2 regions of the Actinoplanes sp. NPDC051537 genome follow, and region 1 is predicted to be linked to the other one. Evidence: riboswitches for the same ligand, from Rfam matches in the RefSeq annotation. Region 1 holds a riboswitch; the other holds the start of a gene.

Region 1 (4,563 bases):
ACCGGATGACCTCGTCAAAACTATTCACGTGCCGGAAAGGCACTCCGTTCACCTCGAGACGAACGGCCAGGTCGTACGCGCGATCGCCGGTGATCAGCACGGGCCGGTCCCGCAGCGGCGAGAAGTCGACGTCGTACAGCCACGAGGTGTCGAGACCGTCGGGGTCCCGGGCGTTGACGGAGAGCAGCGTGGGGGCGAGCTCCGCCATGTCGAACGCCTCCAACCAGCTTGCCGGGTTTTTCGCCAGCAGCAAACGGACGTTTCGTCCGTCCCGGTCGACCTGCGCATAACGACCGGCGACGGACGACACAGTCGCGAGTCGCGGCAGAGCCTCTATCGGGCGCACCCCGAACTCGGCCGCCACCGCCAGGGCGGTCGCGGCGTTACCCAGGTTGACCTGCCCGGGGAGCTGGAGCTTGACGAGGTGCCAGTCGCCGCGCGGGTCGATGACACCCTCGTCCTCGACGTGCCACTGGGCCCGCGGGCGGCGCAACGGGCAGCCGGTGCACCACCAGTCGCCGCCGTTGCGCTCGATCGGGTGGCCGCTCTGCGGGCAGACGAAGGAGTCGTCGTGCCAGCGCTGGCCGGCGCTGAACCAGGTGACCTGCCCGCTGCTCCCCTCGGCGGCCCAGACCACCATCGGGTCGTCGGCGTTGGCGACCACGCGCACCTCGGGGTGGCCGGCGAGGGCGTCGCGCCACAGCTGCGCCATCATCGCCACCTCCTTGGCCCGGTCGAGCTGGTCGCGGGAGAGGTTGAGCAGCGCCACCACGCGCGGGCTGGTCGCGTCGATCACCCGGGCCAGGTAGTGCTCGTCGACCTCGAGGACCGCGAACGGCGTGGTGCCGGCCTTGGCGAGGGCCGAGGTGTGGCCGGTCGGCATGTTGGCGCCGAACGAGTTGGTGGCGACCCGGCCCAGCACCTCGAGCGCGGCCGCGGTGAGCCGCGTCGTGGTGGTCTTGCCGTTGGTGCCCGAGACCAGCGCGACCGCGCGGCCGGAGGCCAGGTGGGCGAGGAGATCTGGGTCGATCTTGAGGCCGATCCATCCGCCGATGACCGAGCCGTCGCCGCGTCCCGCGGCCCGAGAAAGCGCGGCCGCGGTCTTCGACACGCCGGTCGCGACCTTGGCCCGCAGGGGCATCTTGCCGTCCGTCACGGGAGCGAGGGTACCGGAGTCGGCTGTTACGTCGAGTTGCGGCGGACAAGAGGCGGACAGGACGAAACGAAATCGCCCTGACCTGGGGAAGCACTATTTATGTGTTCTGTTTCACCCGTAACCTTCGACAAGCCGTGATCCCCCCGGCACGACGCGTCACGGCATTTGTCTCGCGGACGTAACAAATTGGACAGCCACCAATGTGCCAACCACGGAGCGTGACGAAACCGCTCCCGCCGATCATGCGGAATTTCAGGTAGCAAGGTTCTGCCGATCCGAATGGAACGGCTCGCGACGATCCGGTTCACGCCGAGCCCTGCCCCGGGCCGATCGTCACGACCACCGAACTCGTACAACCACAAAGGCATACGGGGGCAGGGACGGGGGACCCACAGCTTCTCGAGAGAGACAGCCGGTCCGCTCCGCGCCACCCGCTCCGGTGGCGGGCAACGGGGCAACCTCGGGGTGAAGTCGGCCTCCACGGCGACCGGGCAACCTTCCCGCCCGAACCCGACAGCTAACCTCGCAGGCGTGCCGGAGGGATTTCCTTACCGTGCACGAGCACACCTCGAGCCGGCGTCGACGGCTGTCCGTCGGCACCGGTACTGCCGCGCTGTCCCTGGGACTCTGCCTCTGCGCAGGTCAGCTGATCTCGACGCCGGCGGCCAGCGCCGCCACGCCGGTGGCGGCGGTCCAGGCCGCGGCCAAGCCAAAGCCCACCAACCTGACCAACGTCAGTACCCGGACCCTCACTTCCGGCCAGCAGGTTCGCATCACCGTCCGGTACTACAACCCGAAGACGGGCAAGCGGATCACGTCCGGCAAGGTCCAGCTCCAGGGCAACCGGGGCGGCAAGTGGGCCGCAGTGGGCACCGTCCGGGTCGGCAAGAACGGCATCACCAACCTCTACACGCGGCCGAGCACCAGCGTGAACCTCCGCGCCGTCTTCTACGGGAACGGCTCGTACCAGGCGTACTGGGGCAGCTCGATCCGCATCACGGTGCGCAGCAACGCCGGGGCCAGGGTGCTGGCCGAGGCGAAGTCGCACACCGGCGCGCTGTACAAGTTCGCGGCCGCCGGGCCGAAGCGGTTCGACTGCTCCGGCTTCACCATGTACGTCTTCAAGAAGGCGGCCGGCAAGAGCCTGCCGCACAAGGCGAACTCGCAGCAGAGGTACGGCAAGGCCGTCGCCAAGAAGTCGGTCAAGGTCGGTGACCTGATCGTCTTCCGCTCGGGCTCGTACGGGTACCACGCCGGCATCTACGCCGGCAACGGCTACATGTACGACTCGCCGCACACCGGCGCGCGCGTCGGCAAGCACAAGATGTACGGCAGCAACTACGTCGTACGCCGTCTGGTCGCGTAACAAAAGGAACAAAGGCGAGACGAAAGGGCGCCGCGCGGTTCGCGCGGCGCCCTTTGCCATGGAGATCAGACGACGACGCTGACCAACCGGCCGGGCACCACGATCACCTTCTTGGGCGTGCGATCCCCGAGCGCCTCGGCCACCGCGGCCAGAGCTTCATCCCGTACGGAATCCTCGGAAGCCGAAGGGGAAACCGAGATCCGCCCCCGCACCTTGCCGTTGATCTGCACCGGATAGGTGATCGACTCGGCCTTCAGCTGCGCCGGGTCGGCGACCGGGAAGTCCGCGTAGGCCAGCGTGCCCGCGTGCCCCAGCTTGTTCCACAGCTCCTCGGCCAGGTGCGGCGCGAACGGCGACACCATCAGCACCAGCGGCTCGATCGCCTCCCGGGACGCGACCGGCAGCGGGGTCAGCGTGTTGGTCAGCTCGATCAGCTTGGCGATCGCGGTGTTGAACCGCAGCTCGTCCAGGTCTTCCCGGACGCCGGCGATGGTGCGGTGCAGGTGCTTGCGGACGGCCGGCTCCAGCGGCTCGTCGGAGACCCGCAGCGCGCCCGTCTCCTCGTCGACCACCAGGCGCCACACCCGCTGCAGGAACCGCTGCGAGCCGATCACGGCCCGGGTCTCCCACGGGCGCGAGACGTCCAGCGGGCCCATCGCCATCTCGTACACCCGGAACGTGTCGGCGCCGTACTGCTCGCACATCTCGTCGGGCGTGACGACATTCTTCAGCGATTTGCCCATCTTGCCGTATTCGCGGAAGACCTCCTGGGAGGAGTGGAAGTACTTGCCGTCCCGCTCGACGACCTCCTCGGCCGGCACGATCACGCCGCGCGCGTCGCGGAACGCGTACGCCTGGATGTAGCCCTGGTTGAACAGCTTCCGGAACGGCTCGAAGGACGAGACGTGGCCCAGGTCGTACAGGACCTTGTGCCAGAAGCGGGCGTACAGCAGGTGCAGCACCGCGTGCTCGACGCCACCCACGTACAGGTCGACGCCGCCGGAGTCGCCGTCGCGCGCCGGGCCCATCCAGTAGGCCTCGTTGTCGGGGTCGACCAGCGCCTTGTCGTTGCGCGGGTCCAGGTAGCGCAGCTCGTACCAGCAGGAGCCGGCCCACTGCGGCATGGTGTTGGTCTCCCGGATGTACGACTTCGGGCCGTCACCCAGGTCCAGCTCGACGTTGACCCAGTCCTTCTTGCGGGACAGCGGCGTCTCCGGCTCGCTGTTCGCGTCGTCGGGGTCGAAGGTGCGCGGCGAGAAGTCGTCCACATCGGGCAGCACGACCGGCAGCATCGCCTCGGGCAGCGCGACCGGCAGGCCGGTCTCGTCGTACACGATCGGGAACGGCTCGCCCCAGTACCGCTGCCGGCTGAACAGCCAGTCGCGCAGGCGGTAGGTGGTGGCGCCACGCCCGTGCCCGTGCTGTTCCAGCCACGCGATCATCGCGGCCTTCGCCTCGGTGACACCCTTCCCGTCCAGCCAGTCACTGTTGATCGCGGGGCCGTCGCCGGTGAAAGCACCTTCAAAATCAACAGGCGCTTCGACCGTACGGATGATGGGCAGTTCGAAGTTCTCCGCGAACTCCCAGTCGCGCTCGTCCTGACCGGGCACCGCCATGATCGCGCCGGTGCCGTAGCCGGCCAGCACGTAGTCGGCGACGAAGACGGGAACCCGCTGCTCGTTGACCGGATTGATGGCGTACGCCCCGGTGAAGACGCCGGTCTTGACCTTGGATTCCGTGCGCTCCTCGTCGGTCTTGGCCGCGGCCTGCGCCCGGTAGGCCGCGATCGCCTCGCCGGGCGTGGCGAACTCCCCGGTCCACGTCCGGTTCGTACCGTCCGGCCACGACGCCGGCGCGATCTTGTCGACCAGCTCGTGCTCGGGCGCCAGCACCATGTAGGTCGCGCCGAACAGCGTGTCCGGGCGGGTGGTGAAGACCGTGATCACGTCGTCCCCGACCGGGAACTCGACGTGCGCCCCCCGCGACCGGCCGATCCAGTTGCGCTGCATCAGCTTGACCGGCTCGGGCCAGTCCAGCGTGT
Region 2 (4,563 bases), on a different contig from region 1:
ATCCGGGTCGCCATCGCCGACCGGGAGAAGGCGCTCGCCCGGCAGGGGGCCAACCAGCGCCGGGCCGCGGCGGTGTCCTCGCTGGAGCGGCTGCGGGTCGGCGACGTCATCCGGGTGCCGCAGGGCCGCCGGGCCGGGCTGGCCGTCGTGCTGGAGGCGCCGACGGGCGGGTTCGGCGAGCCGCGGCCGCTGGTGCTGACCCAGGATCGGTGGGCCGGCCGGGTCAGCCCCGCCGACTTCCCGGCCGAGGTCGAGGTGCTGGAGCGCATCCGCGTACCGAAGCACTTCAATCACCGCTCGCCCGCCGCCCGCCGCGACCTCGCCGCCCAGGTCTCCGCCACCGGCCTCGATCGTCATGGTGGCGGCCGGCGCGGCCGGCGAGGAGGCGGCAACACCGGCGAGGATGCCGAGATCGCGCTGCTCAAGGTGCGGATGCGGCAGCACCCGTGCCACGCCTGCCCCGAGCGGGAGGAGCACGCGCGGTGGGCCGAGCGGCGCCACCGGCTGCAGCGCGACACCGACGCCCTGCGCGACAAGGTGGCCGGGCGTACGGGTTCGCTGGCCCGCACGTTCGACCAGGTGTGCGCGGTCCTGCGCGGCCGCGGCTACCTCTCGCCGGACGGCGAGGTCACCGAGACCGGCCGCATGCTGGGCCGCATCTGGTCCGAGGCCGACCTGCTGGTCGCCGAGTGCCTGCGCCAGGGCGTCTGGGACGGCCTCCAGCCCGATGAGCTGGCCGCCGCGGTGTCCATGGTGCTCTACGAGTCGCGCCGCGAGGGCGACGACCGGGCCTCGGTGCCGAAGGGCGCGGTCACCTCCGCCGTCGACGCGTGCACCAAGCTGTGGGGTGAGATCGCCACCGACGAGGCCGACCACGGGCTTCAGCTCACCCGCGAGCCCGACCCCGGCTTCGTCTGGCCGATGTACCGCTGGGCGCGCGGCGAGCCGCTGGCCCGGGTGCTGGCGAGCGGGCACAACTACGACGCCGACATGCCGGCCGGTGACTTCGTGCGCTGGGCGCGGCAGGTGCTCGACCTGCTCGGCCAGGTCAAGGAGGCGCCGGCCGCCTCCGAGAGCGTGCGGGCCGCGGCCCGCAAGGCCATCGGCGCGGTCAACCGGGGCGTGCTGGCCTACCAGGGCGAGCTGTGACGGTCTACCGCACGCCGCAGTTCGGGCTGCGTGCGGTCATCGCCGGGTGCGGCGCGGCCGGGCTGCTGCTCGGCGATCACCGGGTCATCCACTACACGGCGCAGAGCAACCTGATCACGCTGGCCTACTTCACCGGCGCGCTCTACTGGATGGTCAAGCGGGCTACGGTCGAGCCGCCGGCGCCGCGGTGGCGCGGCGCGGTCACGCTGTGGATCCTGATCACCGGCCTGGTCTCGCATTTCCTGCTCAACCACGGGGCGAACCCGTTGCCGGGGCTGACCGCGGACGACCCGGCGACCGCGCTGACCAACTGGTCGCTGTTCCTCGTGCACTACGTGGTCCCGGTGCTGGTGCTGGCCGACTGGGTGGCGTTCGGGCCGCGCCGCCGGGTGCACTGGCGCGACATTCCGCTGTGGATCGCCTACCCGCTGGGCTACGGACTGATGATCGAGGTACGCGGCGGCCTGTTCCCGGCGGCGTCGGTGCGCTACCCGTATTTCTTCCTCGATCCCACCGGGCACGGGTACGGCTGGGTGGGTCTCCAGTTCCTGCAGCTGGGCGTGATGTTCGGGGTGCTGGGCGCGCTCGTGGTCGGCCTCGACCGGTCGATGTCCCGGGGTCGCGGCCCGGCGCCGGTGGAATCGGACGAAACCCGGCGCCGGCCCGAGACCGTCGACGCGGAAAGCTAGGCGACGCGGAGAGCTGGGCGACGCGGAAAGCTGGGCGAAGCGGAGAGCTGGGCGAAGCGGAGAACTGGGCGAGGCGGAGAGCTAGCCGACGCGGCCGAAGCGGACCTCGCGCGGGCTCCAGATCTTCGCGAGGCGCACCTTGTCGCCGGGCTTGGGGGCGTGCCAGACCAGGCCCCCGCCGGCGTAGACGGCCACGTGGTAGGCGTGCCGGCCGGTGACCCAGAAGACCAGGTCGCCGGGGCGGGCCGTGGCGCGGCTGACCGGGTGGGCGGCGTGGTACTGGGCGTTCGCGGTGCGGGGGAGCTTGATGTGGACCGCGCGGTAGGCGTAGGTGGTCAGGCCCGAGCAGTCGAACGCTCGCGGGCCGGCGGAGCCGTGGCGGTAGGGCTTGCCGTGCTGGGAGCGGGCCGCGGCCACCACGCGCGCGCCGCGCTCCTGAAGGAGGCGGGCGGCCGCGGCGGACGAATACCGGGCGGAGGCGGCCGGAGAGGCCGGAGCGGCCGCGGCGGGAGTGGCCTCGAAAGCCACGAAAGCGGCGAGAAGGGCGATCAGGGCAGCGACAACCGTGGAACGGACAGCAGAGAGCACGGAGGATCCTGGTCCTTCAACCGCCTGCGAGGTTAGCTGTCGGGTTGGGCCTGAAGGCGGCCCGTCGCGCGATGCGACCTCACCCCAAGCCGGCGCGATGGCCGGCGCAATCGGGTTCCCCGCTCCCGCCCACTGAAGTTTCCGATCGGAGACAGGTCATGGACCGCCGCGCGGTGGGCGGGACTCGGCGTCCCCGCGGCGGGTGGCGGCCACCGGCGAGAACGCGCGGTGGCAGCGCAAGAATCGATCGGGCCGGGAAACGGGATCCGGCAGCAAAACGAGCAGCCGCTACCGGATGGCTACCCGTGAATCGGGGCGTCGAGGCCGGTGAGGGGCAGACCGGACCCGCCCCAGGCGGTCGCGATGATCTCCGCCGCGATCGCGACGGCCGTCTCCTCGGGGGTGCGCGCGCCGAGGTCGAGACCGATCGGAGCGGACAACCGGGCCAACTGGGTCTCGGACACGCCCGCCTCGCGCAGTCGGCGCAGCCGGTCGGAATGGGTGCGGCGGCTGCCCATCACGCCGATGTAGCGCGCGGGCGTGCGCAACGCGACCTCGAGGAGCGGCACGTCGAACTTGGGATCGTGAGTCAGGACACAGAGCACGGTCCGCTCGTCGACCGACGTGGACTCCAGATAGTGGTGTGGCCACTGGACGATCAGCTCGTCCGCGCTCGGGAACCGCTTGCGGGTGGCGAAGACGGGACGGGCGTCGCAGACGGTGACGTGGTAGCCCAGGAAGCCGCCGATCCGGGCGACCGCGCCGGCGAAGTCGATGGCGCCGAAGACGATCATCCGGGGCGGGGGCAGGAACGTCTGCACGAAGACCTCGATGTCCTCGAGGCGCTGCTCGCCGTGCGAACCGAGGTGGACCGTGCCGGTGGCGCCGGCCGAGAGCATGCCGGCGGCCTGCTGCTCGGCGGCGCGGTCGAGGCCGGGGTCGCCGAGCGTGCCGACGACCTTGTCGGGCCAGATCACGAGCTGGTTGTCGGTCATCGAGACGGTGGCGACCGGGCGGCCGGACGCGAGGGCGGCCAGCACGTCGTCGAGGTCGGTGAGCGCGACCGAGGGCTGGACGAGCAGCTCGATGGTGCCGCCGCAGGTGAGACCGACCTCGAAGGCGTCGCCGTCGCTCACCCCGTACGTGTGCTGCTGCGCCTTCTTGGTCTCGATGACCTCCTCGGCGGCCGCGTAGACCGCCCCCTCGACGCAGCCGCCGGAGACGCTGCCGAGGACCTCGCCGTGCTCGTTGACGGCCATCGCCGAGCCGGGCTGCCGCGGGGCCGAGTTCCACGTGCGCACGACCGTGGCCACCGCGAACGCGATGCCCTCGGCCCGCCACGCGATCAGTCCGTCCACGATGTCCCGCACGGCCGTACCTTCCGCGATCGGCGCCGCGATCGTCAACGCCGAGTTAAGAGATCCCTTAGGTCGCTGTTGACATTGATCCGGATGCGAGACAGATTCACGGGCAATTTGAGGGAGGTGCAGCGTGCAGGTTCCGGCTCCGTTCGAGTACGAACGTGCCACCAGTGTGGACCATGCCATCGGGCTGCTGGAACGTCTGGGCAGCTCGGCGCGGCTCGTGGCGGGCGGGCACAGCCTGCTGCCGATGATGAAGCTGCGCCTGGCCAACTTCGAATATCTTATCGACATCAACCCGCTTCACGATCAACTCGGCTATATCCGGGTCGGTGCGGATGACGTACGCATCGGCGCGCTGACCCGCCACCGCGAGCTGCTCGAGTCGGACGAGCTCGCGGCGGCCTTCCCGATCTTCCGGGACGCCGAGCGGGTCATCGCCGATCCGGTCGTGCGCAACCGGGGCACGCTGGGCGGCTCGCTCTGCCAGGCCGACCCGTCGGAGGATCTCTCCGCGGTGTGCACGACGCTCGACGCCGCGTGCGTGATCCGCGGCCCGGGCGGCGTCGAGCGGGTCGTGTCGATGGAGGAGTTCCACGTCGGGCCGTACGAGACGGCGGTCGGCGACGGCGAGATCCTCACCGAGATCCGGATCCCGCGCCGCGCCGGCGGCGGAAGCGCCTACGAGAAGGTGGAGCGCCGCGCCGGGGATTGGGCCGTGGTGTCCGCGGGCGCGGCGGTGTGGCTCGGCGGAGGCGGCGCGATCGACGACGCGC

Evidence for each region. A riboswitch is a leader RNA that binds a small molecule or an ion and turns the genes downstream of it on or off. The one in region 1 is predicted to bind cyclic di-AMP.
Region 2: linked by a shared signal. The riboswitch ahead of ACZ6TB_RS07255 (C40 family peptidase) and the one ahead of ACZ6TB_RS26725 (C40 family peptidase) in region 1 are both predicted to bind cyclic di-AMP.

Annotation. Positions count from the first base shown of each region.
Region 1 covers NZ_JBVJIU010000011.1:91,216-95,778, forward strand. Annotated here, with positions in the region: gene ACZ6TB_RS26720 (MurT ligase domain-containing protein) at 1-1,141, opposite strand, end outside; cyclic di-AMP (ydaO/yuaA leader) riboswitch at 1,572-1,703, shown strand; gene ACZ6TB_RS26725 (C40 family peptidase) at 1,710-2,522, shown strand; gene leuS (leucine--tRNA ligase) at 2,588-4,563, opposite strand, start outside.
Region 2 covers NZ_JBVJIU010000003.1:70,814-75,376, forward strand. Annotated here, with positions in the region: gene ACZ6TB_RS07245 (DEAD/DEAH box helicase) at 1-1,149, shown strand, start outside; gene ACZ6TB_RS07250 (Pr6Pr family membrane protein) at 1,146-1,838, shown strand; gene ACZ6TB_RS07255 (C40 family peptidase) at 1,920-2,426, opposite strand; cyclic di-AMP (ydaO/yuaA leader) riboswitch at 2,433-2,580, opposite strand; gene ACZ6TB_RS07260 (XdhC family protein) at 2,726-3,796, opposite strand; gene ACZ6TB_RS07265 (FAD binding domain-containing protein) at 3,918-4,563, shown strand, end outside.